3 regions of the Bradyrhizobium sp. 179 genome follow, and region 1 is predicted to be linked to each of the others. Evidence: predicted binding sites of a transcription regulator. Region 1 holds the regulator's gene; each other region holds the start of a gene.
The links. The regulator PhoB, encoded in region 1, activates phosphate uptake and scavenging genes when phosphate is short. The targets are predictions, from matches to a motif close to TGTCATNNANCTGTCAT.
Positions count from the first base shown of each region.

Region 2: a site for PhoB is predicted at 3,645-3,661, ahead of IVB12_RS34440 (LTA synthase family protein). Genes of this name have one in related genera too.
Region 3: a site for PhoB is predicted at 5,593-5,609, ahead of IVB12_RS15260 (UDP-2,3-diacylglucosamine diphosphatase). Genes of this name have one in related genera too.

Region 1 is NZ_JADPJR010000160.1:63,178-72,789, forward strand. It holds gene IVB12_RS36800 (lysylphosphatidylglycerol synthase domain-containing protein) at 1-838, shown strand, start outside; gene IVB12_RS36805 (ATP-binding protein) at 872-2,170, shown strand; gene pstS (phosphate ABC transporter substrate-binding protein PstS) at 2,315-3,328, shown strand; gene pstC (phosphate ABC transporter permease subunit PstC) at 3,488-4,477, shown strand; gene pstA (phosphate ABC transporter permease PstA) at 4,482-5,327, shown strand; gene pstB (phosphate ABC transporter ATP-binding protein PstB) at 5,324-6,145, shown strand; gene phoU (phosphate signaling complex protein PhoU) at 6,157-6,873, shown strand; gene phoB (phosphate regulon transcriptional regulator PhoB) at 6,888-7,595, shown strand; gene IVB12_RS36840 (GcrA family cell cycle regulator) at 7,847-8,359, opposite strand; gene IVB12_RS36845 (aspartate aminotransferase family protein) at 8,828-9,612, shown strand, end outside.
Region 2 is NZ_JADPJR010000149.1:66,716-76,327, forward strand. It holds gene IVB12_RS34430 (ABC transporter ATP-binding protein) at 1-161, shown strand, start outside; gene IVB12_RS34435 (glycine betaine ABC transporter substrate-binding protein) at 158-1,717, shown strand; gene IVB12_RS34440 (LTA synthase family protein) at 1,834-3,546, opposite strand; gene IVB12_RS34445 (TetR/AcrR family transcriptional regulator) at 3,757-4,407, opposite strand; gene IVB12_RS34450 (hypothetical protein) at 4,512-5,132, shown strand; gene IVB12_RS34455 (SDR family oxidoreductase) at 5,144-5,992, opposite strand; gene ilvC (ketol-acid reductoisomerase) at 6,531-7,550, opposite strand; gene IVB12_RS34465 (LysE family translocator) at 7,684-8,286, opposite strand; gene IVB12_RS34470 (EamA family transporter) at 8,294-9,184, opposite strand; gene IVB12_RS34475 (class I SAM-dependent methyltransferase) at 9,233-9,612, opposite strand, start outside.
Region 3 is NZ_JADPJR010000059.1:90,798-100,409, reverse strand. It holds gene IVB12_RS15295 (xanthine dehydrogenase family protein molybdopterin-binding subunit) at 1-7, shown strand, start outside; gene IVB12_RS15290 (cytochrome c) at 94-540, shown strand; gene IVB12_RS15285 (cystathionine gamma-synthase family protein) at 789-2,072, shown strand; gene IVB12_RS15280 (CHRD domain-containing protein) at 2,145-2,561, opposite strand; gene IVB12_RS15275 (cytochrome c) at 2,717-3,640, shown strand; gene IVB12_RS15270 (Lrp/AsnC family transcriptional regulator) at 3,787-4,032, opposite strand; gene thiD (bifunctional hydroxymethylpyrimidine kinase/phosphomethylpyrimidine kinase) at 4,617-5,417, shown strand; gene IVB12_RS15260 (UDP-2,3-diacylglucosamine diphosphatase) at 5,633-6,445, shown strand; gene IVB12_RS15255 (glycosyltransferase family 1 protein) at 6,445-7,482, shown strand; gene IVB12_RS15250 (threonine/serine dehydratase) at 7,547-8,530, shown strand; gene IVB12_RS15245 (caspase family protein) at 8,808-9,612, opposite strand, start outside.

The DNA of each region.
Region 1 (9,612 bases):
CACCCTGACCTTCTACGACATGTTCGCCACGCGGGCGATCGGGCACGCCCACGTGCCCTACCGGATTAACGCGCTTGCCGCCTTCACCAGCTATTCGATCGGCCACAATGTCGGCGCCAGCGTCTTCACTGGCGGTGCGGTGCGCTACCGCATCTATTCGGCCTATGGGCTGAACGCGATCGACGTCGCCAAGATCTGCTTCCTCGCCGGCCTGACCTTCTGGCTCGGCAATGCCGCCGTGCTCGGCCTCGGCATCTCCTACCATCCGGAGGCCGCCGCCGCGATCGACCAGCTGCCGGCCTGGCTGAACCGGACGCTGGCGCTGATGATCATCGTGGGGCTGGTCGCCTATGTGGTCTGGGTCTGGACCCAGCCGCGGGTGGTCGGCCGCGGGCCTTGGACCGTGGTGCTGCCGGGCGGCCCGCTGACGCTGCTCCAGATCGCGATCGGCATTGTCGATCTCGGTTTCTGCGCGCTCGCGATGTACGTGCTGGTCCCGGACGAGCCCAATCTCGGCTTCGTCGTGGTCGCAGTGATCTTCGTCTCGGCGACACTGCTCGGCTTTGCCAGCCATTCACCCGGAGGTCTTGGCGTGTTCGACGCCGCCATGCTGGTCGGCCTCTGGCAGATGGACCGGGAGGAGCTTCTGGGTGGGATGCTCCTGTTCCGCGTCCTCTATTATCTGTCCCCCTTCGTCATATCTGTAATCTTGCTGACGTTTCGCGAAGTTATAATCGGCGCACGTTCGAAGCGCTTGCAGCAGGCGGCGCTCAAGCTCGACCCCGGACCGGCGCGTGAGGCCGCCTATGTGAGAGAGCGCAGCGACAGCGGCGCCTGACCGGCGCAGGCCTTTTAGGAGAAGCCCTCCCCGATGGCGATCGACGCCCCATCTTCTCCCTCCAGCCAGCCCTGGTCCGACCGGCTGCGACACTCGACCATCGTCCTGATCGCCGCGGCGCTGGCGCTGTCCGTCGTGGTTTCGCTCGGCGAATTGTCGGTGCTGCACGCTGCCATCGTATTCCTCTGCATTGCAGCCGCGGCGCTGATTCCCTGGCGCCTGCACGATCCCGCCGCCTCGCGCGACGACGTCAGGCGCATCAATCCGGTCGAGAGCGCGGCGGTGGCCGCAGTCGTCGCCGGCATGCCGGATCCTGCGGTGCTGCTCGACCGCGCCGGCCGCGTCATCCACCTCAATGCCGCCGCCGCCCAGCTCGCGCCGGCGCTGCGCAGGAACGAGCTTGCCCAATTCGCGCTGCGCTCGCCGGAGATTATCACGGCCTTGCGCGAGGCGATCGCGACCACCGAGCCGCGGCGCGCGACCTATCTCGATCATGTTCCGGTCGATCGCTGGATGGAGCTCATGATCACGCCGGTGCCGGTGCCGACCACCTTCGGCGGCGCCGACAAGTGCATGCTGATGACCTTCCACGACCAGACGCCGCTGCGGCGCGTCGAGGAGATGCGGGCCGATTTCGTCGCCAATGCCAGCCACGAGCTGCGCACCCCGCTCGCCGCACTGTCGGGCTTCATCGACACACTCCAGGGCCAGGCCAAGGACGATCCAAAGGCGCGCGAGCGCTTCCTCGGCATCATGCACAACCAGGCCACCCGCATGGCGCGCCTGATTGACGATTTGCTGTCGCTGTCGCGGGTCGAGCTGTCGGCCCATGTCCGCCCCGACACCCTGGTCGACCTCTTGCCGATCATCCGCCAAGTCGCGGACGGGCTCGAACCGCTGGCGCGGGAGCGTCAGGTCGATGTCGAGACCCATCTGCCGGAAGCCGCCGTGATGATCGCGGGCGACCGCGAGGAGCTGCTCCGCCTGTTCGAGAACCTGATCGAGAACGCGCTCAAATACGGCGCATCGGGCGGACGCGTCATTGTGTCGCTGACCTCAAGCGCGGTCACTGATGGGGCTCAGGAAATCCGCGTCATGGTCCGGGATTTCGGCCCCGGCATCGCACCGGAGCACCTGCCCCGGCTGACCGAGCGCTTCTATCGGGTCGACGTCGGCGACAGCCGCGCGCAGGGCGGAACCGGGCTCGGATTATCGCTGGTGAAACATATTCTTAACCGTCATCGCGGCCGGCTTCTGATCGAAAGCGTCCCCCGGCAGGGCGCCACTTTTACAGCCTGTTTTCCCCAGACTAGGACTTCGGTTGCGACGTAAAAATCAAGCGATTCCAATCGCTTGAGGGTGTCATCCAGCTGTCACGAAACCTTCGTAAAAGCACAGCCGACCGCTCCTAAAGGGGCGGCGCGGGGAGCGCGATCGGGCGCGGATGGCGCTTCGCTCCCCTGTATGGAGACCAGCATGAATTTCCTCAAAACGATCGTCGCGGCCGGCTTGGTCGCCGCCTCGGCGACGGCGGCCTTTGCTGCCGATATCACGGGTGCCGGTGCGACGTTCCCGTTCCCGATCTATTCGAAGTGGGCTGATGCCTACAAGAAGGAGACCGGCAACGGTCTGAATTACCAGTCGATCGGCTCCGGCGGCGGTATCAAGCAGATCCTGGCGAAGACCGTGACCTTCGGCGCCAGCGACGCGCCGCTCAAGGCCGAGCAGCTCGAGAAGGACGGCCTCGTGCAGTGGCCGATGGTGATGGGCGCCATCGTCCCCGTCGTCAACCTCGAGGGCGTGAAGCCCGGCGAGCTGGTGTTCGACGGCGAGACGCTGGCCAACATCTATCTCGGCAAGATCACCAAATGGGACGACGCCGCGATCAAAAAGCTCAACCCGAACGTGAAGCTGCCCGCGGAGGCGATCACCGTGGTCCGCCGTTCCGACGGTTCGGGCACCACCTTCAACTTCACCAACTATCTCTCCAAGGCCAGCGCGGACTGGAAGAGCAAGGTCGGCGAAGGCACCGCAGTGGAGTGGCCGGTCGGCGTCGGCGCCAAGGGCAACGAAGGCGTGTCGGGCAACATCAGCCAGACCAAGAACTCGATCGGCTATGTCGAGTACGCCTATGCCAAGCAGAACAAGCTGACCTACACCGGTCTCGTCAACAAGGCCGGCAAGCCGGTGCAGCCGACCGTCGAGGCCTTCCAGGCCGCCGCCTCCAACGCCGACTGGGCCAAGGCTCCTGGCTATTACGTCATCCTGACCGACCAGCCGGGCGAGAAGTCCTGGCCGATCACTGCGGCGACGTTCATCCTGATGCACAAGTCTGCGACCGACAAGGCCGCCTCCCAGGAAGCCATCAAGTTCTTCCGCTGGGCGTTCAAGAACGGTGGCAAGGCGGCTGAAGAACTCGACTACATCCCGATGCCGGACAGCGTCGTCCAGCTGATCGAGAAGACCTGGGCCGCCGAGATCAAGAGCTGAGGCGAACGGCTCTCATGTCCCGGACGCGCAGCAGCGTGAAACGCTGCTGCGCAGCGCCGGGACAACAACCGGGCCCCGATCAGCGTCGTGCTGTGTCGGGGGCGCGGGACCGGCAACAAGCGTCTATAAATCTGGGTACAGGGGATCGGCGTGGCAGAGATGGCCGTTCAGAGCGATGTAATCGACGACGCCGGACCATATGACCGCGCCAAGGCCTTGAGCGCGTTCAAGCTCGGCGACGTCACCTTCTACTGGATCACGCGACTTTCCGCGATCTCGGTGCTGCTGATCCTCGGCGGCATCATCATTTCGCTGATCGTCGGCGCCTTCCCCGCGATGAAGGAATACGGCCTCTCGTTCCTGTGGACGCAGCGCTGGGCGCCGTCGGCCGATCCGCCCGTGCTCGGCGCGCTCGGGCCGATGTATGGCACGCTCGTCACCTCCTTCATCGCGATGCTGATCGCCATTCCGGTCGGTCTCGGTATTGCGATCTTCCTCACCGAGCTTTGCCCGCAATGGCTGCGCCGCCCGATCGGCATGGCGATCGAGCTGCTCGCCGGCATTCCCTCGATCATCTACGGCATGTGGGGCTTCTTCGTGCTGGGCCCGTTCCTGGCCAACACCTTCCAGCCCTTCATGATACGGGTCTTCGACGGCGTCCCCGTGCTGGGGGCGATCTTCGCAGGTCCGCCGTCCTATCTCAGCCTGTTCAATGCCGCGCTGATCCTCGCCATCATGGTGCTGCCCTTCATCACCTCGATCTCGGTCGACGTGTTCAAGACGGTGCCGCCGGTGCTGAAGGAAGCCGCCTACGGCGTCGGCTGCACCACCTGGGAAGTCGTCCGCAGCGTGGTGATCCCCTACACCCGCATCGGCATCATCGGCGGCGTCATGCTGGCGCTAGGTCGCGCGCTCGGCGAGACGATGGCGGTGACCTTCATCATCGGCAACTCGTTCCGCATCTCCTCGTCGATCTTCGCTCCGGGCACCACGATCTCGGCGGCGATCGCCTCCGAATTCGCCGAGAGTGACGGCCTGCACCAGTCCGGCCTGATCCTGCTCGGCCTGCTCCTGTTCGTACTGACGTTCTTCGTGCTCGCCGCCGCGCGGCTGATGCTGATGCGGCTGGAAACCAAGGCCGGAAAGTGACGCCATGAACCCGATCTATTCGCGCCGTCGCCGCTGGGACATCGTCATCCGCGGTCTCTGCATCGCAGCCGCCGCCTTCGGCGTCACTTGGCTCGCGTTGATTTTGATCACGCTGCTTTACAATGGCCTGGCCGGGCTCAACTACCAGGTCTTCACCGAGAACACGCCCCCGCCCGGATCGAACGAGGGCGGTCTGCTCAACGCCATCGTCGGCTCGCTGATCATGACCGTGATCGGCGTCGGCATCGGCGCGCCGCTCGGCCTGTTCGCCGGCACCTATCTCGCCGAGTACGGCCGCAACGACAAGCTGACCTCGGTGATCCGCTTCATCAACGACATCCTGCTCTCGGCGCCTTCGATCATCATCGGCCTGTTCATCTACGGCGCGGTGGTGGTGCCGATGCGCGGCTTCTCGGCGATCGCCGGCGCGCTGGCGCTCGCCGTGATCGTGATCCCGGTCGTGGTGCGCACGACCGAAGACATGTTGCTGCTGGTGCCGAACCCGCTGCGTGAAGCCGCCAGCGCGCTCGGCCTGCCGCGTTCGCTGGTGATCAAACGGATCGCCTATCGTGCCGCGCGCTCCGGCCTGATCACCGGCGTGCTGCTGGCGACTGCGCGCGTCGCCGGCGAGACCGCGCCGCTGCTGTTCACGGCGCTATCGAACCAGTTCTTCAGCCTCGGTCTCGACAAGACGATGGCCAACCTGCCTGTCACCATCAACAACTTCGTGCAGAGCCCCTACGCCTATTGGAAGCAGCTCGCCTGGAGTGGGGCGCTGCTCATTACCCTGACCGTGCTTGCCCTGAACATTGGCGCGCGCATCCTTGGCGCCGAGAGGACTGCAAAATGAGTGAAATGTCTGTTTCCGTAAGTGCGCCGACCGTTCATCCCGGCTCACAGCCGCTACCCGAGGCGCCTGCCAAGGTGACCGCGCGCAACCTCAATTTCTACTACGGTGAGCACCACGCGCTGAAGAACATCAATCTGGCCCTCGGCACCAACCGCGTCACGGCCTTCATCGGCCCGTCGGGCTGCGGCAAGTCGACCCTGCTGCGCATCTTCAACCGGATGTACGATCTCTATCCAGGCCAGCGCGCCACCGGCCAGCTGTTGCTCGACCAGACCAACATCCTTGATCCCAAGCTGGACCTCAACCTGCTGCGCGCCCGGGTCGGCATGGTGTTCCAGAAACCGACGCCGTTCCCGATGACGATCTACGAGAACATCGCCTTCGGCATCCGCCTCTATGAGAAGATCTCGAAGTCCGAGATGGACGACCGCGTCGAGAAGGCGCTGCGCGGCGGCGCGCTGTGGAACGAGGTCAAGGACAAGCTCAACGCGTCCGGCCTGTCGCTCTCCGGCGGCCAGCAGCAGCGCCTCTGCATTGCCCGCACGGTCGCGGTACGGCCCGAAGTGATCTTGTTCGATGAGCCCTGCTCGGCGCTCGACCCGATCTCGACCGCCAAGGTCGAGGAGCTGATCCAGGAATTGTCCGAGAACTACACGATCGCGATCGTCACCCACAATATGCAGCAGGCGGCGCGCGTCTCTGATAAAACCGCCTTCATGTATCTCGGCGAGCTGATCGAGTTCGATGACACCAGCAAGATCTTCACGTCGCCGAGCGATCGGCGTACGCAGGATTACATCACCGGCCGGTTCGGCTGAGGAGACGGGACATGGGTACTGAACATACCGCAAAGGCCTTCGATACCGACCTCCAGGAGCTCACTCGCCTCGTCGCCGAGATGGGCGGCATCGCCGAGCGCATGATCGTCGATTCCGTCGACGCGCTGATCCGCCGCGACGTCGCGCTCGGCCAGCGCGTCGTCACCACCGATGCCGAGCTCGACGCGCTTCAGAAGCGCATCGAGGAGCGCGCCGTGCTCACCATCGCCCGCCGCCAGCCGATGGCGGTGGATTTGCGCGAGATCGTCGGCGCCATGCGCGTTGCCACCGATCTTGAGCGCATCGGCGACCTCGCCAAGAACATGGGCAAGCGCGTTGCGGCGCTGGAGACAGACTTCCATCCGCTGAAACTGTTCCGCGGCCTGGAGCACATGACCGACCTCGTGCAGCAGCAGGTCAAGTCGGTGCTTGATGCCTATGCCGCGCACGATTTGCCGGCGGCGATGGCAGTGTGGAAGGGCGACGAGGAAGTGGACGCCATCTGCACCTCTCTGTTTCGCGAGCTCCTCACTTATATGATGGAGGATCCGCGCAACATCTCGTTCTGCATCCATCTGATGTTCTGCGCCAAGAACATCGAGCGGATCGGTGATCACGCCACCAACATCGCCGAGACCGTGTTCTACATGATCGAGGGGCAGGCGATCACCGACAAGCGGCCGAAGGGCGACATGACGACCTTCGCCACGACGGTACCGAATACCTAGGGAGCGACGACAACATGGGCGCACGCATTATGGTGGTTGAGGACGAGGAAGCTCTCACCGAGCTTCTGCGTTACAACCTCGAAGGCGACGGCTATGACGTGGAGACGGTGATGCGCGGCGACGACGCCGACACCCGCCTTAAGGAACACATCCCCGATCTGATCGTGCTCGACTGGATGCTGCCGGGACTGTCCGGCATCGAGCTGTGCCGGCGGCTGCGCACCCGTCCCGAGACCAAGCAGCTCCCGATCATCATGCTGACCGCGCGCGGCGAGGAGAGCGAGCGGGTGCGGGGTCTTGCGACCGGCGCCGACGACTACATCGTCAAGCCGTTCTCGGTGCCGGAGCTGCTCGCGCGCGTGAAGGGCCTTCTGCGGCGCGCAAGCCCCGAGCGGCTCGCCACCGTGCTCGCCTATGGCGACATCGAGCTCGATCGCGACAAGCGCCGCGTCGCGCGTTCGGGCCGGCCGATCGATCTCGGCCCGACCGAATATCGCCTGCTGGAGTTTTTCCTGGAGCATCCCGGTCGCGTGTTCTCGCGCGAGCAGCTGCTCGACAGCGTCTGGGGCCGCGACATCTACATCGACGAGCGCACCGTCGACGTCCATATCGGCCGCCTGCGCAAGCTGCTCAATCTCGGCCGCGAGCAGGACCCGATCCGTACCGTCCGCGGCGCGGGTTATGCGCTGGATGATCGGTTTGCAAAGGCGGAGCAGACGTAGGCCCAGCTGCGTCAACAATCTCGGCCGTCGTCCCGGACAAGCGTAGCTCCGGCAACGCGCAGCGTTGTCCGGAGCGAAGCGCCGATCCGGGACCCGGGCCCATTGTTGCGCGAAAAAGGTAACTCCGAGGCCCCGTAACCACGGCTTGCGGTGGCTATCGGTCCCGGATCGGCGCTACGCTTGTCCGGGACGACATCGGGTTTGTTGCGCCGTCACCGCGTGACGGCTGCCGGCTCGATCTCAGGAAATAATCACCGCGTGCTCGGCTTCGGTGCCGCCCGCCGGCGATCCGCTGCCGGCTGATAGGCGACGCGCGAGTGCTGGGCGCAGTAGGGCAGGCCTGACAGCGCCTTGCCGCCACAGAAGAAGAAGTCCGGGCTGGAGGGATCGCCGACCGGCCAGTGGCACGTCGCCTCGTTCAATTCCAGCAGCGACAGCCGCTGGCTCATCGGCACCACGTTGTCGTAGGTGACCGGTTCGGCCTCCACCTCGACCTCGAAGGCCTGCGCCAGCGCGGTGTTGCCGCGCGAGATCGGCCGGGTCACCCGCATCATATGCTGCGCGGGCCGCGCCTTGCGCGGCCGCGGCGCTGCCGATGAAGGGCTCTTGGCGCGGCCCGACAGGCCAAGCCTGTGCACTTTGCCGATCACGGCATTGCGGGTCACATTGCCGAGCTCGGCCGCGATCTGGCTGGCCGAAAGTCCGGCCTCCCAGAGCTTCTTCAGCTGCTCGACGCGATCATCGGACCAGGTCAAAACCGTCATTGCACCCTTTCCCTCGTTGCGCGCCGCCATCCTGGGGCCTCACAGCGAATGCTTAAGCCTTGAAAAACCCGTGCCGTCAGAATCCCTTAAGGCTCGCCGGGCGCGTGACTGACGCCCGAACGTTTACGCCGGTACATGAGGACTCTTGGGATCAGAACCGCTGCACGAGATGTCGTATCTGACAGTCCAAACGCTACAATATGGCGTGACTCCCGCGCAAGAGTCCGCCGACTCGCTTCCACATGTTCCGTGGTGAAAACCCTGCAAGATCGGCACCGCAAGACTACGGATTCGGCGTTTCGCGAGGCTTTCCGGGCGGCATTGACACCCGTCTTGCCAGGCATAAGATGGTGACGCGTGCCGCCCTTAAAAGGCGGCACGTTTCGTTTTCCGGACCGGTCAATGGTGCGCTGCGCAAGGCATGCCAGGCAGGTCTCAACGTCCAAATGCAACATCCAAGTGATGGTCATGACCAACAGCGCCGCGCCGCATCTGCTTCCCGTTTTCGCCAGGGCGGACCTTGGCTTCGAGCGCGGCGAAGGCTGCTGGCTGATCGCGACCAATGGCGATCGCTATCTCGATTTCACCTCGGGCGTCGCGGTGAACGCGCTCGGCCACGCCCATCCCGCATTGGTCAAGGCGTTGCAGGAGCAGGCGACCAGGCTCTGGCACATGTCGAACCTGTTCCAGAGTCCCGATGGCGAACGGCTTGCAACGCGTCTGTGCAACGAAAGTTTCGCGGACTTCGTGTTCTTCTGCAATTCCGGCGCCGAAGCGTTGGAATGCGTGATCAAGGTCGTGCGGCGCTATCACGCCGCCAAGGGCCATCCCGATCGCTATCGCATGATCACCTTCGAAGGCGCCTTCCACGGCCGCACGCTGGCGACGCTGGCGGCGACGGGCTCGGCAAAATATCTTGAAGGTTTCGGCCCGCCCATGGATGGCTTCGACCAAGTCCCGCATGGCGACATCGAGGCCGTGAAGAAGGCGATCGGTCCGCAGACCGCCGGCATCCTGATCGAGCCGATCCAGGGCGAGGGCGGCGTGCGTTCGTCAACACCCGCCTTCCTCAAGGCGCTGCGTCAGCTCTGCGACGAGAAGGGGCTGTTGCTCGCGTTCGACGAGGTGCAGACCGGCATGGGCCGCACCGGCGATCTGTTCGCGCATCGCCGTCTCGGCGTTACCCCCGACGTGATGTCGCTGGCGAAAGCGCTCGGTGGCGGCTTCCCGATCGGCGCTTGTCTTGCCACCGC
Region 2 (9,612 bases), on a different contig from region 1:
CCGACCGCATTGCGGTGATGCGCGCTGGAAAGCTGCTCGCGCAGGGTACGCCGGCAGAGCTGTCGAAAAGCGGCGACGCCTACGTGCTGGAATTGTTGCGCACGCCGCGGCGCCAGGTCGAGCGATTGAATGCGCGGCTGCCAACGAGCGGTGCGGCATGAGCCTCTTCACCGATCCGCGCTGGGGCGAGGCGCTGTCGCACTTGCCCGACTATCTCGGCAACCATGTGCGGGTGAGTCTCGCCGCGCTTGCGCTAGGCCTGATTGCGAGCCTGCCGTTGGCACTCCTCACACGCAACCACCCGGCGCCCCGCGGCATCCTGCTTGCGCTTGCCAGCATCGTGCAGACAGTCCCTGGACTTGCGCTTCTTGCGCTGTTCTATCCGCTCCTGCTGCTGCTGGCCTCCGTCACGCTTGCCTGGTTCGGCTTTTCCTTTTCCGCTTTCGGCTTCCTGCCGGCCGTGCTGGCGCTCGCGCTCTATTCGATGCTGCCGGTGCTGCGCAACGGCATCACCGGCCTCAACGGCATCGATCCCGCGTTGATCGAAGCCGCCAAAGGTGTCGGCATGACCGCGCGACAATCGCTCGTGATGGTCGAGCTGCCGCTGGCGCTGCCGGTGATGATGGCGGGGATCCGCACCGCCGCGGTGTGGGTGATCGGCACCGCGACGCTGTCGACACCGATCGGCCAGACCAGCCTCGGCAATTACATCTTCGCGGGGCTTCAAACCCAGAACTGGGTGTTCGTGCTGTTCGGCTGCCTGGCCTCGGCCCTGCTCGCGCTTGCCGTCGACCAACTGCTCGGCCTGCTCGAGAGCGGCCTGCGCCAGCGCAGCCGCATGCGCACCGGGCTCGGCGCGATCGGGATCGCGGCACTGGTCGCCGCAACGCTGGTGCCGACGATGGGGCGCTCGTCCCAGAGCTACGTCGTCGGCGCCAAGACTTTCGCCGAGCAATATGTGTTGTCTGCCCTGCTCAAGGACCGCCTCCAGGCGGCTGACCTCTCAGCGACGGCGCGATCGGGCCTCGGCTCCAGCGTGATCTTCGAGGCACTGAAGACCGGCGACATTGATCTCTATGTCGATTATTCCGGTACACTCTGGGCCAATCAGTTGCATCGCACCGACGTTAAGCCGCGCGCGGAACTGCTCGCAGAGCTGAAGACAACCCTCGCGAAAGAGAACATCACCTTGCTCGGCGAGCTCGGCTTCGAGAATGCGTATGCACTGGTGATGCCGCGGAAGCGCGCCGAGGCGCTGGGCATCCGCAGCATCGCCGATCTCGCCGCGCACACATCGACCATGTCGATCGCCGGCGACTACGAGTTCTTCTCGCGCCCCGAATGGGCCGCGCTGCAAAAGGCCTATGGGCTTTCGTTCCGCACCCAACGCCAGATGCAGCCGGACTTCATGTACGCGGCGGTCGCGAGCGGCGAGGTCGACGTGATCGCCGGCTACACCAGCGACGGCCTGATCGCGAAATACGATCTCGTCGCGCTCGATGATCCCCGGCACGCCATCCCGCCTTACGATGCTATCCTGCTGCTCGCGCCCATGCGAGCCGGTGACGAGCGGTTGCAGGCTGCGCTGAGGCCGCTGCTCGGCAGGATCGACATCGCGACGGTGCGCGAAGCCAATCTGCGCGCGAGCGGCAACGATGCGAATTCATCGCCCGATGCAGTGGCGAAGTGGCTGTGGGAGAAGGTGAGCAACAGGTAGGCTGGCGCGACTGGTTCAGCGTCGTCATGGCTTTCGCCTATGGGCCTTCGCCAGGACGACGTTGGAGGGGCCTGGGTGCTCCAACGGCGCTCTCATCGCAAAGAGCGTGAGAGACATCACAGCCCCCGGATCATCCCCGCGTTGATCAGCAGCCGGTTCAGCCGCCGCGCCTCGGCGCCATCCTTGCAGCCATAGAAGATGCCCTTGCAGCGGAGCATGATCTCCTTCTGCTCGGCGAAGGACGGATCGAGCGGGATGCCGGCAGCTTCCTGGATCACTAGCGGCAGATAGGGACCGTCGATCGTGTCCATCACGGCATCGCTCTTCACCGGCTCGAAATTGATGGCGTCGATCACATAATACGTTGCGTACAGCCGCGGATCGTAAGCGTCGAGCTTCTTGCCGAGGGCGCCCTCGTCGAGGCCGGGCTCAAGCAGGTTCGGCGCGAATTCCGGTTGGTGATCGCCGTAGCGCACGATCAGGAAAGGCTCGCCGGGAAAGTTCTTCTTCAGACCGGCGATGAAAGCTTTGTACTGCTCGGCGCTCATCACCTGGCGGCGCAGATATTCGTCGATGGACGGCAAGTTGCCCGGCGCGCGCCACTTCGGCAGCAGATCAGGGCGGAAGCGCGTTTCCCAGGGGAAATGATTGGCGCCGAGATAGATGAAGGTGAACAGCGGCTTGTTCGGCGGCTGTTGCCCTATCAGCTGAAGCGCCTTGTCGTAGAAGAAGGAGTCCGGCTCGACGTCCTTGGCGCCCAGATCCTCCGAATCGAGGAAACGTTCGATGCCGGTCGTCATCTGGAAGCTGCGCGCGCCCATGAAGCCGCCATGGGCGGGGTAAAGCGACAGGGTGTCGTAGCCGCAACGGCGCAGTGCCAATGGCAGGCCGCGTTCGACGCGGTTCGAGGCGATGCGCGTCACGAAATAGGCGAAGCGGCCGAACGAGCGCGACGAGAGCCCCGCAAGCACGTTGTACTCGGTGAACCAGCTCGGCCCGCCATTGCTCTCGGCCAGGAACGTGCGCTGCTTGCCGTCCCAGGACCTGAAATGGTCGCCGTAACGCGGCGGCACCTTGATGCCCTGGGCGGCGCGGATGTCGAAGCTCGATTCATCATGGATCATGATGATATTGGGGCGGCGGCCCGCAGGATGGCAGGCGTCCACCAGCGGCACGTTGAGCCGCTCGTTGGTGGAGGCTGCGGATTCCATGAAACCGTACTGCACGAAGTCGGCGACCGCTGTGACGCCGGAGCGGAAGAATTTCGAGAGATAGCCGTCGTCGTAATAGCCGCGCCAGGCCTGGTCAGGATGATAAAGCGAATAGCCGACCAGTGCGGCAACACAGGCGAGCTTGCAGGCGAGCGCCGGCAGCCGGCGGATGCGGAACGGATCAAGCCACCACAGCGCATACATCAGCGGCAGCGTGACGAGGCCGGCCAGGATCACCGACCAGCGCAGATTCGGGAAGATCGTGAACAGGAACGCGACGCTGTCGCGGTCGATCATCATCAAATCGATGAAGTTGACCGTCATCTGCACGACTTCGTGCTTCAGCCGCGACAGCAGCACCAGCACGACGACCATGGTCAGCGACAGTGCGCCCGACAGCGCCGGGCGCCGCAGCAGCGTGATCCAGAAGAAGTTGAGGATGCCCCAGGCCAGGGCGAAGGAGAGGCGCGAGCCGAAATCGGTCTCGGTCTCGTACATCAGCGCCAGCGCTGCGAAATGTGGCGCCGTGACCGCGAGCAGCCGCCAGATGCCGAGCGCGGCGACGCTCGCAAGCACGGCGGTGGTGGCAGAAGGACCTGGATTGGGCGCGGACGCCATCGACGACACGCAACTTCTGGTCCGGCGCGGTGATGCCAAGCCGCTTGGCCGGCATCGAGACGGCTGGCGGCGCCCGGCGCAGCCGGAAGCCTGCGCCGTGTCATAAAACTGTAACGGAACGGTCAAGGTCAGGCAACGCGTTCGGCGATCCGACATCGCTTATTGTTAGCGAAAGACGGTGGGCCGCAGCGGGCAGGCAGCTGCTCAATGTCAGGGCTGGGCGATCCCAGCGATGAACAGGTCGATCACCCCCTCCGCCATCCGCTCGATCTCGTCGTCCTCGATTCCCCAGCGCGGAAAGTGGCCATCGAGATTCATCCGGGCAAAACCGTAGACCAACGCGCGAGCGGCGATCTGGATGCGCTTCAGATCCGCCGACCTCAGCAGGCCCTGCTCGGCCGCATCAGTCAGCATCCGTTCCGACAGCGCGATCAGCTCGGCATTGTCGCGGGTCAGCTCCGCCGAGCTGCCATGGGCGAAGTAGCGTCCGGTGGAGATGATCTCGAAATGGGCCGGATTGCGCATGGCCCAGCGCAGGTAAGCGAGGCCAAAGGCGCGAAAACGCTCCAGTGGACCCTTGAGCGGCTCCTCGCCCAGCGCCGCCTCGATCTCGGCGCGGAAGCGCCGCTGCGCCTCCTCGGCCACCGCCGCCATCAAGGCATCGCGGTTCGGAAAGTGCCGGAACGGCGCGCCCGGCGACACCGCGGCCCGGCGCGCCGCCTCGCGGACGGAGACCTCGGCACCTTCCGCCGCCAATTGCAGCGCAGCGTCAATCAGCACACGGCGAAGGTCGCCGTGGTGATACGGCCGGGCTTCGGGTGTTCGACGGGCACGCGGCTTGGACGTCTGACGGGCGGGCATGGCGTCTTCTAGCATCACCCGAACGTGAATGTAAGCAGCGATTACACCATTGACGATCTTGCTGCTGTATATGTAATCACTGATTACATCCAAGGAGATTCGCCATGTCACAACGTCAAAGCTGGCTCGAAGGCTGGCGGCTGCTTGCCGTCCTAACGCTCAGCCTGATCGCCCTGAGCCTGTGGATCGCCTCGATGCGGCTGTTCGAGGTTGAGGGCGTTCGCATGGTGATCCGCTTCACGGCGCGAAGTTCGCTGCTGCTGTTCTGCCTCGCCTTCAGTGCCGCGGCGCTGGCGCGGCTCTCGCCCAATGCCTGGACGCGCTGGCAGCACCGTAACCGCCGCTATCTAGGCTTGAGCTTCGCGGCCTCCCACGCCATCCACGCGGCGGCGATCGTCGCGTTCGCCAGGATGGATCCGGCCGGCTTTGCCCAGGCGACCTCCGCGGCCTCCTACATCTTCGGCGGCATCGGCTATGGCTTCATCATCGCGATGAGTGCGACCTCGTTCGACCGCACCGCCGCGCTGCTCGGACCGCGCACCTGGCGCATACTGCACGTCGCGGGCGGCTACTATCTCTGTTTCCAGTTCATGGTGTCGTTCGGCAAGCGCGTGCCGGCCATGCCGCTCTACGCCGCATTCCTCATTCCGCTGCTGATCGTGCTGACGTTGCGCATGATAGCGATGGCCCGCCACCCGCGCGGGCAAACCGTCGCCGCGGGCTGAAACGCCCAAGCTCACTGCGGCAGCAATCCGAGCCGCTTGGCGATGATGCGGTCGAGCGTCCGTCTCGGTAGCACGGCCGCAATCAGGTGGCGGAGCGGGTCCGGCGTGATCTGGTAGCGCACCTTCGGGCTTGGCGCCGTCAGCGCCTCGAACACGATCTCGGCGATGCGCTCGGCGGGCAGGCCCTTGGCGCCGATGTCCATCATGAACGCCATCACCTTGTTCAGCGCCGGCAGATAGGGCGAGTTCTGGTAGACGGAAAGGTCGATCTCTTCGGCCTTGCTCCAGATCGGCGTCTTCACCGCGCCGGGGGCGACGATGATGACGTCGATGCCGAACAGCATCAGCTCGCGGCGCAGGCTCTCCGACAGGCCCTCGATGGCGTGCTTGGAGGTGCTGTAAGGCGCCGACAGCGGATTGCCGCTCTTGCCAGCGACCGAGCTGATCATCACGATCCGGCCCTTCGGCCCCTTCAGCAAGGGGTCTGCGCCGAGCAGCGGCCCGAACGCCTGCGTCGCGATGACAGGGCCAATGACGTTGACGTCCATCTGGCGGCGGAAATCATCGGCCGACAATTCGAGCACGGGACCGGCAACCGCGATGCCGGCATTGTTGACGAGACCGGCCAGCGTCTCGCCGCCCAACGCCGCGCGAACTTTTCGCCCGGCAGCGAGGACTGCTGCCTCGTCGGTGACGTCGAACAGCAGCGGAGTGAAGTTCGCACCGAACTCGCCTTGCAGCCGGTCGGCGTCGGCCTGCTTGCGGACACTGCCGAACACGCGATAGCCGCGCCCGATCAGGAATTTTGCAACGGCCCAGCCGATGCCCGTAGACGCCCCGGTAACGACGACAGATCGCATGGTCTTTCCACCTCGGGTTGCCGTGATCATGCAGGAGGAAGGTGCCTGTGTGCAAATGGCGCCCAGCGCGCAAGTCCGCGCGGCAGGTGTCGGTTCTCAAGATGAAGCGGCGCGCGAACGTTGCGACATGAGGTCGAAGGCACCTTGAACAGGCGGATGAAGAGTCGAATCTTTCACTCTGACGACGCAGCCCTTTTCACGATCAGGGAGTTCTAGAAATTTTTGAAAAGGGACGCGAGATCAAGAATGTGGTTTAAGCGTCAGTTCTTGGCGTTCAAGCAGCGCGTCAACTCGCGAAGAATTTGAATGAAGCAACAATGCTTCGCGCGAGAAGGAGGAGAAAGATCGCGTTTGCGATCTCGCTCGAACATAGTCGCGAAGGCTTAAGATTTGTTTGGCGAGCGAAGCTTTCGCTCGCGTGTCCCGGACAAGGCGCAGCGCATAAGCGATGCGTCGTGGGGCCGGGATCCAGAGGCCGCTTGGCCCCGGATCAGCAGGGCATCACCAAAATGCTGCGCTGCGTCCGGGGCACAACGGCTTAGTTTTTGCTTTTGTCGACCAGCGCGCCCTTCTTGATCCAGGGCATCATGTCGCGCAGTTTCGCGCCGACTTCTTCGATCGGGTGGGCAGCGAGCTTGGCGCGGGTCGCCTTGAAGGAGGTCTGGTTGACCTTGTTCTCGAGCATCCAGTCGCGCGCGAACTTGCCGCCCTGGATGTCGGCGAGAACCTTCCGCATCTCCTTCTTGGTCTCGTCGGTAATGATGCGCGGACCGGTGACATACTCCCCGTACTCGGCGGTGTTGGAGATCGAGTAGTTCATGTTGGCGATGCCGCCTTCATAGATCAGGTCGACGATCAGCTTCACTTCGTGCAGGCACTCGAAATAGGCCATCTCCGGGGCGTAGCCGGCTTCGACCAGAGTCTCGTAGCCGCCCTTGATCAACTCGACCAGGCCGCCGCAAAGCACCACCTGCTCGCCGAACAGGTCGGTCTCGCACTCTTCCTTGAAGGTGGTCTCGATGATGCCGGCGCGGCCGCCGCCGATCGCGGAGGCATAGGACAGGCCGAGGTCATGGGCGTTGCCCGAGACGTCCTTGGCGATCGCAATCAGGCAGGGCACGCCGCCGCCGCGCTGGTACTCCGAGCGCACGGTGTGGCCGGGGCCCTTCGGCGCGATCATCAGCACGTCCAGGTCGGCGCGCGGATCGAGCAAATTGAAGTGGACGTTGAGGCCGTGCGCGAACACAAGGGCGGCGCCCTTCTTCATGTTGTCGTGCAGGTGCTCGCGATAGATGTCGCCCTGGAGTTCGTCCGGGGTCAGCATCATGACGAGGTCGGCCCATTTGGCGGCTTCGGCGACTTCCATCACCTTGAAGCCGGCGTTCTCCGCCTTCTTGGCCGAGGCCGACCCCTTGCGCAGCGCAATCGCCACCTCCTTGACGCCGGAGTCCTTCAGGTTCAGCGCATGGGCGTGGCCCTGGCTGCCATAGCCGACGATGGCGACCTTCTTGCCCTTGATCAGGTTCAGGTCGGCGTCGCGATCGTAATAAACACGCATAGTTCGTTTCCTCGTTCGGGGCCGGAATCGGCCGATGGTCAGATCTTTCGAAGGTGAATTGACGGATTTCGGGGGCTGTCTAGAGCATTTTAGGGCCGCTGGGAAACCCGTTTCTGCATGGAAATCTGCGGCATCATGCATCCATGAAGACGGGGTAGAGGGAAGCGAGCAGCAGGACTGCCATCAGCACATTGAAGGCACGGACCAGCCGCTCTGAGGTCAGGACCGGCCGCAATGCGGAGCCGAACAGAGCCCAGACCACGGTCGAGACCGTGCCTACGAGCAGGCTGATCAGGGTCTGGATTGCGATGTTGAGCGGGAATTGGGCGATCGCCGCGTAGGCGGTAATGGTGCCGATCACGATCACCCAGCCTTTGGCGTTGATCCATTGAAATATCGCCGCGCCCCAGAAGGTCATCGGGCCGCGGGCGGCGCCGTCGCCCGGCTTGGTCGGCCCGGACATGGCGATCGCGGCGGCGAGATAGATCAGGTAGACCGCACCGGCATATTTCAAGATGGTCTGGAGGACAGGATAGGCCAGAAACACGGAGCCGAGCCCGAGGCCGACCGCGGCGACCATGAAGGCGAAGCCGATGACGATACCGACGATGTGGGGAATGGTGCGCCGGAAGCCGTAGGTCAGGCCCGAGGACAGCAGCATGATGTTGTTCGGCCCAGGCGTGAAGTACATCACGACCATGAAGGTGAGGAAGGCATAGAACAGCGACTGGGACATGTTCGCCTCACGCGACTTTCGGCAGCGGCTCTTTGGGCAACGCCTTGGGCCGCTGCGCCAGCACCATCACCGCGATACCGCCGATCACGGTCAGCATGCCGGCGAGGCGCAGGGGTCCGAACCGCTCGCCGAACACGATGCTGGAGGCGGCCGATCCCACGAACGGCACCAGCAGCGCGAACGGCACCACCTGCGCCGCCGGATAATCGCGCAGCAATCGGCCCCATAGCCAGTAGGCGATGCTGGTGGAGATGGCGCCGATCACCAGCAGGCAGATCAGGCCTGTCAGAGACATGTGCATCAGCGACTGCCAGGTCGGCGTTGGCCCGTTGACGACCAGCGCGAGCGCGAACAACGGCACCGCGGCAGTAAGGCACAGCCAGGCGAACAGGTCGAACATCGGCGCACCACGGGCGCCCCGCAGCAGGAGATTGCCGACGGCAAAGCAGACCGGCGCGATCATCAGCACCGCGAAGGCGCCGACGCTGAAATCATAGCCGACGGTCCCGCAGATCATCAAAAGGCCGGCTGCTGCGATGACGATGCCGAGCGTCTGCATCGGCGTCGGACGTTCGCCGAATGCGACAGCGGCGAAGCCGATCGTGAACAGCGCCTGGCTCTGCACGACCACGCTGGCCAGGCCGACCGGCACGCCGTGGGCAATGCCATAGGCCTGGCTCAGGAACTGGCCGAGGAACAGCGTGACGCTGATCGCGATCAGGAGGGGCCAGGCGACCTTCGGCTTGGGAATGAAAAGGCACGGTACTGCGGCAATGGTGAAGCGCATCGCCGTCATCAGCTCCGGCGAGAACTCGTCGAGCGCGATCCGGCTCGCCACGAAGGCAAGCCCCCAGATGATCGCCACCAGGATGGCGATGAGGATGTCGGCCGGCTTCATTGTTGTTCTCGGTCCTGCCCTGTCGTGCAGTCCTGTTATTGTTCTGGTCTAGCCTTGCTCGCCGGCTTTCGGTTTCCGCAGCAGATAGGTGCCGTGCATCGGGGCGTGGTAGTCGGCCGAGACCAGCCTGAAGCCGATGTCGGTCAGCATCCGTTCCATCACCCAGCTGAAGGTGGAATATTCGTCGCGCATGTGCGCGACGACACCTTCACGCGAAAAGTCGTGGTTCTTGATCTGGAAGTCGGCCCATTGCTCGACGTCGCGCTCAATGGCGTCCGGCATTGAAGTGTAGACGATGTCGCGCAGGTAGAAGCTCGCGCCCGGCTTCAGCGCCCGATAGATCCGCGACATCGCCACCGCCTTCCAGAAGTCCGGCAGATGGTGCAGCGTGAACTCGCTGACGATCAAATCGTAGGATTCCGGACGGT
Region 3 (9,612 bases), on a different contig from region 1:
CCTGTGATTCACGCGATGGAATGAACCCTGCCGAGCGGTGTTGGCCTCAGGAGGGTCGGCACGATCCTGCATCATGGAAAAAGGACTTTGCGAATGAAGCGAGTGTTGGTTGTCGGGGGCGCGTTCCTGTTCGGTATGGGCGCGGTTTGGGCGCAGCAGGACTCCGCCAAGGAAGTCCAAACCCTCATGAAAGCCAACGGCAAGAACGCCGGCGCGATGTCGGCGATGGTCAAGGGCGAGAAGCCCTATGATCAGGCTACGGTGAACAGCGCGCTGGCGCAGTTCGAGGATACCGCCAAGAAGCTGCCGAACCTGTTTCCGGCTAGCGCCAAGGGTGTGAAGCTCGACGGAGACTACAGCATCTCGCCGAAGGTCTGGGAGGACAAGGCCGGCTTCGACGCCAAGGTCGCGAGCTTTGCCAAGCTCGTCGGCGAGGCCAAGGCCAAGATCAAGGACCTCGACTCGCTCAAGGCGACGATGCCTGCAATCGGCAAGGAATGCGGCGGCTGCCACGAGACCTACCGCGTGAAGAACGGCTGACGCCAACATCATCCGGGGTACGGGAAAAGGGCGGTTGGCAAGCAGCCGCCTTTTTTGCGTTGGCGCACGGCCCAGCGCGAAATCCCGTCCGCAAGGCCTGACGGATCGCCGCGAGAGCGGTTATCTTTGCTCCAGCCGCGGCGGCATTGATGTGAGCTGTTGCATGCTGGCGCATCTCGCGCCTGACTGCCTCATGACATCAGGGTTCCAACGCCCGGCGAGGAACTGAAGCAACAGCGAGACAGGCCATGGCAAAACCGTTCCCGTCGAAGACGCACATCGGCAACCATATGCTGCATCCGGAAACCTTGATGCTGACCTATGGCTATGATCCGCAACTGTCGGAAGGCGCCATCAAGCCGCCGGTGTTCCTGACCTCGACCTTCGTCTTCAAGACGGCCGATGACGGCCAGGACTTCTTCGATTTCGTCGCCGGCCGGCGCGAGCCGCCGGAAGGGATGGGCGCGGGCCTGGTCTATTCGCGCTTCAATCATCCCAACAGCGAGATCGTCGAGGACCGGCTCTCGATCTACGAACGCACCGAGAGCTGCGCCCTGTTCTCATCCGGCATGGCGGCGATCGCGACGACGATCCTTGCCTTCGTCCGCCCAGGCGACGTCATTCTGCACTCGCAGCCGCTCTATGGTGGGACGGAAACCCTGCTGACGAATACGCTTGCGCGTCTGTCGATCGGCGCCGTCGGCTTCGCCGATGGCGTTGACGAAGCTGCGGTCAGCGAGGCCTCGGCGGAGGCCATGCGCAAGGGCCGGGTGTCGATGATTCTGATCGAAACTCCCGCCAATCCGACCAACGGGCTGGTCGACATTGCGATGATGCGCCGTGTCGCCGAGGCCATAGGGAAAAGCCAGGGCCACACACCGATCATCGCCTGCGACAACACGCTGCTCGGACCGGTGTTTCAGCGGCCGATCGAGCATGGTGCGGACATTTCCTTGTACTCGCTCACGAAATATGTCGGCGGTCATTCCGACCTGATCGCGGGCGCCGCGCTCGGCTCCAAAGCAATCATGAAGGGCATCAAGGCGCTGCGCGGCGCCATCGGCACCCAGCTCGATCCGCATTCCTGCTGGATGATCAACCGGTCGCTGGAGACGCTGAGCCTGCGCATGGAGAAGGCCGATGCGAATGCGCGCCTCGTGGCCGACTTTTTGCGCGATCACGCCAAGGTGGCGAAGGTCCATTATCTCGGTCACCACGAGGATACATCGCCGGCCGGACGCGTGTTCTCGCAGCAGTGCTCGGGGGCCGGCTCCACGTTCTCGTTCGACATCGTCGGCGGCAAGGACGCGGCGGTCAAATTTCTCGACGCGCTCCAGATCTTCAAGCTCGCGGTGAGCCTCGGCGGAACGGAATCGCTTGCCAGCCTGCCCGCGACGATGACCCATTCCGGCGTTCCCGCCGACATCCGCCGGAAAATCGGTGTCCTCGATTCCACGATCCGGCTGTCGATCGGCATCGAACATCCGTCGGACCTGATCGCAGATCTCACGCAGGCACTGAACGCGGCTTGAGCGTGGCGAGAATCGAACAGGCCGGGCGCCCCTCCTGCGCCCGGCCCTTCCGCGACGACGCAGCGTTTGCGCTTACTTTGTCACTTGGCCGCGGATCTCGCCGCCCGGGTTCGCCGCGGTGTGGATGTTGATGTAATACTTGCCGCCGAGCAGATCGGCGGCCTGCGCCTCGGTGAGCGTCGCTTCGCCCTTGACCGGGTTCGATGTCGCATTCGGGATCGCGACCGCAACGCCGGCGTTCTTGCCCGCTTCGGCCGGGCCATGAAAATGAGCGGCTGTGGCAGGGCCAGAGAGCCCGGAATAGGTGACAGTCCAGGACAATTTCTTGCTGGCCGCATCGTAGTCCAGATCGGCCGTTCCGGTGCCGCTGCTGGTCGTTGCCGGCACCTCGGACTTGGCGTCGAGCGTTGCTTTCAGCTTTTCGGCGCTGGCCGGCCCTGCAAAAGCAGCGGCCGCGAGCACTGACATGGCGATGACGGTCTTGTTCATGACATTCTCCCTGCTGAACCCGTTTGGGCTGCTAAACTTCCAACAGCCGACGTTTCAGTTTATTCCCGTCTCCGGCGGGGGCGGGGCTAAATTCTTCGTGGCTGGAGCCGCGCGGAGATCGGTCGTAGGTTCGCCGCAAGAACGAATGGACGTGCATGTTGCAACGAACAATTCTCGTGGCGCTGCTTGCCGCGCTTGCCGCAGGTGGCGTCTATTGGTGGCTCAGCGCGCCCGTAGTGGCAGCCGCGGGCACCACGCGGCACGCGCCTGATCTTGCCAATGGCGAGGTGATGTTCAACGCCGGCGGCTGCGCGTCCTGCCATGCCGTTCCGAATCAGCCTGATCGTCTCAGGCTCGGTGGGGGCGTCGCGATCAAGTCGCCGTTCGGAACGTTTCACGCGCCGAACATTTCGCCCGATCCCAATGACGGCGTCGGCAAATGGACCGACGCCGATTTCGTTAACGCGGTGATGCACGGGGTCTCGCCGGCCGGGCAGCACTATTTTCCGGCGTTTCCGTATACGTCCTATCGGCACGCCAAGCGTGAGGATGTGCTCGACCTCTTTGCCTATCTGAAAACGCTACCGCCTGTTGCCGGCAAGGTGCGCGACCATGACGTCAGTTTTCCCTTCAACATCCGGCGCAATGTCGGCATCTGGAAATTCTTGTTTCTGGACGGCAAGCCGTTCGTCGCCGACGGCGCGAAGTCGCCGGCATGGAATCGCGGCGCCTATCTCGTGAACAGTTTGGGCCATTGCGCCGAATGCCACAGCCCGCGCAACGCGCTTGGCGGCATCATCGCGAGCGAGCGGTTTGCCGGCGGGCCCGATCCGGAAGGCGAGGGCTGGGTCCCCAACATCACCCAGAAGCGCCTTGGCGAGTGGAGCGCGAAGGACATCGCCTATTTCCTCAAGACTGGCGAACTGCCCGATGGCGACAGCGTCGGCGGCGCAATGACGCGCGTGATCAAGAACACCTCGCAACTGCCGGACGCGGATCTCGCGGCCATGGCGGACTACGTCAAATCGCTGCCGCCGGTGGACGGCCCGACCCCGCCCAAGCGCAAGCAGGGCAGCTAGTGCGTGATGAAGGCTAGCTCGATCGTGAGACTGTAACCCCTCACCCGGATCGCATCTATCGATGCAATCCGACCTCTCCCTTCGGGAGAGGTGAACCGTTGGCTCGCATCGATATAACCAAGCTCATCCCGCATCGATGACGCCCGTTAGCCGGTGCCGAACGCCTTGAAGGTGATGATGGTGAGGGTGTCCTGGATGCCTGGCAGCACTTGCACCTTCTCGTTGACGAAATGGCCGATGTCGGTGTCCTTGTCGACGTAGAACTTCACGAGGAGGTCGTATTGACCGGCCGTGGAATAGATCTCGGAGGCGATCTCGGCTTCGGCGAGCGCATTGGCGACCACATAGGACTGGCCGAGCTTGCATTTGATCTGGACGAAAAAGGGAACCATCGCGGTCACTCCGAAAGCACATCTCGCCGGCTAATAGGCCAAAATCGGCCGGATTTAGCAAGCGAACTTGCCTGCCGCCAGATGTCGGTCCGGCGCTCAGCAGGTGACGGCCGCCGCGGCGAATGCATCCCTGAGCCGCTGCGCGAGCTCGACCTTGCGATACGGCTTGGTCAGCACGATCGCTTGCGCATGCGCGCGGCCCGGATTCAAGCTGGGCGCGATCCGAAGGCCATGATCATGCCGGAGCCCGAGCTCGTCCTGATCTCGACATTTGCGCGCAAGGCTCCCGCGCCAAATGGACTTTCGGGTCCGGGCGGCCCTCAACTGGCGGCGGCGGACAGTCCACCACTTGACGTCTCACGCATCGGCGAAGCACGCTGAGGGGCAAGACCATACCAAGAGAAGGGTGAGGTTGCATTTTGCAAAGCCTGCACGATTGCGGCCCACGCCGCGTCCGCTTGCTTCGCTGGAGCACGGCGGTGTCGCGACTCAGCGTCGCTTGCAGCTGGTCGCGCTTGCTGGTGTTCCACGATCGCGCTAGGACAGGCCATGGCGGTGTCCGGATCAAGCAGATGTCTCCCGCGATGACGACGCCCGTGGCGCTCACCATCGCCGGCTCCGATTCGAGCGGGGGCGCCGGCATCCAGGCGGACCTGAAGACTTTTGCCGCGCTCGGCGTCTATGGCGCCTCCGCCATCACGGCGTTGACGGCGCAGAACACGCGCGGCGTCACGGGTATTCACGCAGTGCCGGCCGAGTTCGTCACCGCGCAGATCGATGCGGTGTTTTCCGATCTCGATGTCGGCGCCGTAAAAATCGGCATGGTGGCCCAGGCCGCCAGCATTGACGCGATCGCGGCCGCGCTGTCGCGCTGGGCGCCCCGGCACGTGGTGCTCGATCCCGTGATGGTGGCAACATCCGGCGACCGGCTGCTGGCCTCCAACGCCGTCAAGGCGTTGCGCACGAGATTGATACCGCTGGCCTCGGTGATCACGCCGAACCTGCCCGAGGCCGCTGCGCTGCTCGATGCACCGGTCGCGGCCAACCAGGCCGAGATCGAAAGCCAGGGGCGCCGCCTGCTGGCGCTCGGCTGCCGCGCGGTCCTGATCAAGGGAGGACACGGCGAGGGCGCGGAGAGCGTCGACTATCTGGTCGATGCCGACAACGCCATCGCGCTCGCGGCGCCCCGCCTTGCCACCGAGAACACCCATGGTACCGGCTGCTCGCTGTCCTCGGCCGTCGCGGCGGGTCTCGCCAGAGGCGAGGCGCTCGAGCAGGCGGTCCGCAACGCCAAGGCCTGGATCAGCGCTGCGATTGGCGCCGCCGACCGCTTCAGCGTCGGCCACGGCCACGGGCCGATCCATCATTTCCAAAAGTTCTACTGACGACCGCTCGCTCAAGCGGGAGAGGGAGCGGCCTGCCCTCCGGGCTTCCAGTGCGAACCTGATCTTGGACGAGGCTCTGCGCGCCATGTCGCCTGATTGTCGCATGCGACTGATATTCGCAGGGCAGGCGAGGCAAGGCGTGATTCGTATCGGAAGGTGCCTCAAAAGTTCAATCGGTCATCCCCCTGTCACGGGACATTGTTACAGGCTGGCGCATGGGAAGTTACGATGTGAGTGACGAGAGCCCGGAGCGGCGCTTTCGCACGTTGTTCATCTCCGACGTCCATCTCGGAGCCCGCGGTTCTCAAGCCGATCTTCTGCTGGACTTCCTGCGCTACCACGATGCCGACACCATCTATCTCGTCGGCGACATCGTCGACGGCTGGGCGCTGAAATCGAGCTGGCACTGGCCGCAATCCCATAACGATCTCGTCCAGAAGCTGCTGCGCAAGGCGCGCAAGGGCGCCAAGGTCATCTACATTCCCGGCAATCACGACGAGTTCCTGCGCAACTATTACGGCACGCATTTCGGCGGCATCGACGTGGTCGAGAACACCGTGCATACCGGCGTCGACGGCAAGCGCTATCTCGTGATTCACGGCGACATCTTCGACCTCGTGGTGCAGAACGCGCGCTGGCTCGCTCATCTCGGTGACAAGGCCTACGATTTCGCGATCCAGATGAACCGCCTCGTCAACTTCTTCCGCCGCTTGTTCGGCGTGCCCTATTGGTCGCTGTCGCAATGGGCCAAGCAGAAGGTCAAGAACGCCGTCAACTATATCGGCGCGTTCGAACAGGCGCTCGCCGCCGACGCGCGACGTCACGACGCGGACGGCGTGATCTGCGGCCACATCCATTACGCCGTGATCCGCGACGAGGCCGGCATTCGCTACATGAATTGCGGCGACTGGGTCGAGAGCTGCACCGCGCTGGTCGAGCACGACGACGGCCGTTTCGAGATCATCACCTGGGCGGATCATTTGCAGAAGCCGGCAACCGTCCCGCAGGTCGCGGCAAGAGCTGCCTGATGCGCATCCTGGTCGCGACCGACGCCTGGCACCCGCAAGTCAACGGTGTGGTTCGGACGCTGACCAAGCTGGCCGACGCGGCAGAGGGGCTCGGCGTCGCGTTCACGTTCCTGACGCCGCAATCGTTCCGCACCTTTGCCATGCCGAGCTATCGCGACGTGCGCCTCGCCATGCCGCGCCCGGCGCGAATTGCAAAGCTGATCGAAGAAGCACGCCCGGACAGCATCCACATCGCGACGGAGGGGCCGATCGGCCTGATGGTCCGCCGCTATTGCCGCCAGCGCAAGCTGCCGTTCACGACCAGCTTCCATACCCGCTTTCCAGAATATGTCCGGGCTCGCGTGCCAGTGCCGGGCTCGCTGATCTGGCGCGCGCTGCGCCGCTTCCATGCGCCCAGCCGCGCCGTGATGGCGGCGACGCCTGCGCTCGCGCGCGAGCTCGCCGAGCGCGGCTTCGACAATGTCGTGCTGTGGCCGCGCGGCGTCGACACCCATTTGTTCCGTCCCCGCGCGATCGACCTCTGTCTGCCGGCGCCGGTGTTCCTCTCGGTCGGCCGGGTCGCGGTGGAGAAGAACCTCGAGGCCTTTCTCGACCTCGACCTGCCCTGCACCAAGGTGATCGTTGGCGACGGTCCGGCGCGTGCCTCGCTCGAAGAGGCCTATCCCGATGCGATCTTCCTCGGCGAGAAGCACGGCGAGGCGCTGGCGGAAATCTATGCTGCGGCCGACGTCTTCGTGTTCCCGAGCAAGACCGACACTTTCGGCCTGGTCCTGGTGGAGGCGCTCGCAAGTGGCCTGCCGGTGGCGGCCTTTCCGGTGAAGGGACCCCGCGACGTGATCGGCAATGCGGCGGTCGGCGCGCTCGATCACGATCTGCGCACCGCCTGCTTCGCCGCGCTCGACATCTCCAGGCAGGACTGGTTCGCCGCCAATTACACCTGGGAGGCTTCGGCCCGGGCTTTCCTGGCCAGCATCGAGGCGCTAGGCGCGGTGCTGCCCGGCCGGAAAGGGGCGGAACCGCCGCGCTTCGTGGCCTAATCGACAAAAAATCCTCGCGGGGAGATGTCTTGCTCGCGGCTCCCAGGCCGCGATAAGGTCTGATATGATCGAACAGCTCCTCCCGGTCGGCCCCGCCGACATCGACGCCGCAGCGCGCGTGATCGCGCCTTACGCCATCCGCACCCCGCTGTTGTCTTTCCCCGTGCTCAACGAGCGCGTCGGCGCAAAGGTCTTCCTGAAGCCGGAGATGCTCCAGCGCACCGGCTCGTTCAAGTTCCGTGGCGCCTTCAACAAGGTATTCTCGATCCCGCAGGACAAGCGCGCCGGCGGCGTCGTCGCATTCTCCTCCGGCAACCACGCCCAGGGCGTGGCGGCCGCGGCGAAGATCCTCGACATGCAGGCGACGATCGTGATGCCGGCGGATGCGCCGCTGTCCAAGCGCGAGCGCACCAAATCCTACGGCGCCGAGGTCGTGCTGTACGATCGCGACCGCGACGACCGCGAGGCGATCTCGCGCGGCATTGCCGAGAAGCGCGGTGCGACGCTGGTCAAGCCGTATGACGATCCCTTCGTGATTGCGGGGCAGGGTACCGCCGGCCGCGAGATCGCCGAGGACATGGCGGGCCTCGGCCTTGCCCCCGACATCGTGGTGGCGCCGGCTTCCGGCGGCGGCCTGATCGCGGGCGTCGCGACGGCCGTGAAGGCGCGCTATCCGCTGGCCGAAATCGTGGTCGCGGAGCCCGAGGCGTTCGACGATCACGGCATTTCGCTGACCGCGGGTCATCGCGAGCCGCATCCGCCGGCAGGCCGCACCATCTGCGATGCGCTGATGGCCCTGATGCCCGGCGAGATGACGTTTGCGATCAACAGCAAGCTGCTCGCGCGCGGTGTCACCGCGTCGGATGCCGAAGTCGGTGCTGCCGTGGCGTTTGCCTATCGGGAGCTCAAGCTCGTGGTGGAGCCGGGCGGGGCCGTTGGCCTTGCCGCGCTGCTGGCGGGACGTCTCGACGTCGCCGGCAAGAACGTCGTGATCGTGCTCTCCGGCGGCAATGTCGATGCGGATCTGTTCGCCGAGCTGGTGGCTTAATGGATTCCGGGCTTGCGCCTCTAGGCGCATCCCGGAATGACGATGTGCAAGAGCTGACATGAAGAAGGGGCAGAGCGTTGCCGCTCTACCCCTTTTGCATTTGTGGCTTGGCGGATTCAGCTTGCCCCTTGCTCGGTGCAACCTCTCCCGCTTGCGGGGGAGGTCGGCGCGAAGCGCCGGGTGGGGGCTCTTTCCTCTTGCGAGGGCCTCGACTGTGGAAGCACCCTCTCCCCGCCCTCCCGCGCAAGCGGGGAGGGCGCGCACCTTCTCCGCGCGGTCAGTGCATGAAGCTCCGGCGATTACCGCCCATGCTCGGCGCCTGGTTCATCGACTGGCGAAAGTTGTTGCCGCTGTTGACCATGCGGGTCGGCATCGTGTTGAGCTGCGGACGATTGTTCGCCACGTTGTTCTGGACCTGCACCTTGTTCACCGGATTGTTGTTGAGCTTCACGATGCCGGTGTTGCCGTTGTTGATGCGGATCGGGTGGTTCTGGGTCTGAACGTTGACCGGCTTTGCCTCGACGTTCGGGCCGCCCTTGCCGACATTGACCGGCATGCTCACGATCCTGCCGGGTTTGCCGTTGGCGTTGCCGCCATTCGGCATGGTGTTGGTCGGCGCAGGCAGGGTGACGATCTTGCCCGGGGTCTGCGACGGCGTGCCGTTCTGCTGGTTCGACTGGTTGTTGCCTGCCGGCAGGTTGACGATCTGGCCGCCATTGCCGAGCTTGCCGATCACATTGCCGTCGAGCGGCTTCTGCACGACCGGCAGGTCGCCGTTTACATGCGCGCCGCCATTGCCCTGCTGCATCAGCGGCATGTATTTGGGCTGACCGAGATTGCCGATCTTGAGCGTCGGGGCAATGTTCTGCGGCGCCAGGAATTTGGTCGCCTGCATCAACGGGATCTCCTTCGGCTGCGCCTGCAGCTTCAGCGCGACTTGCGCATAGGGGCTGTTGCTGAAGCTGTCATGGAAGCTCTTGTAACCCACCGGCGAATTCGCGAGCACAGCCTTGTGCCAGGCCTGCGAGATCAGGAGATTGTTGAGCAGCCACCGGACGTGGTCGCAAAGCGGGTCGTGCGGG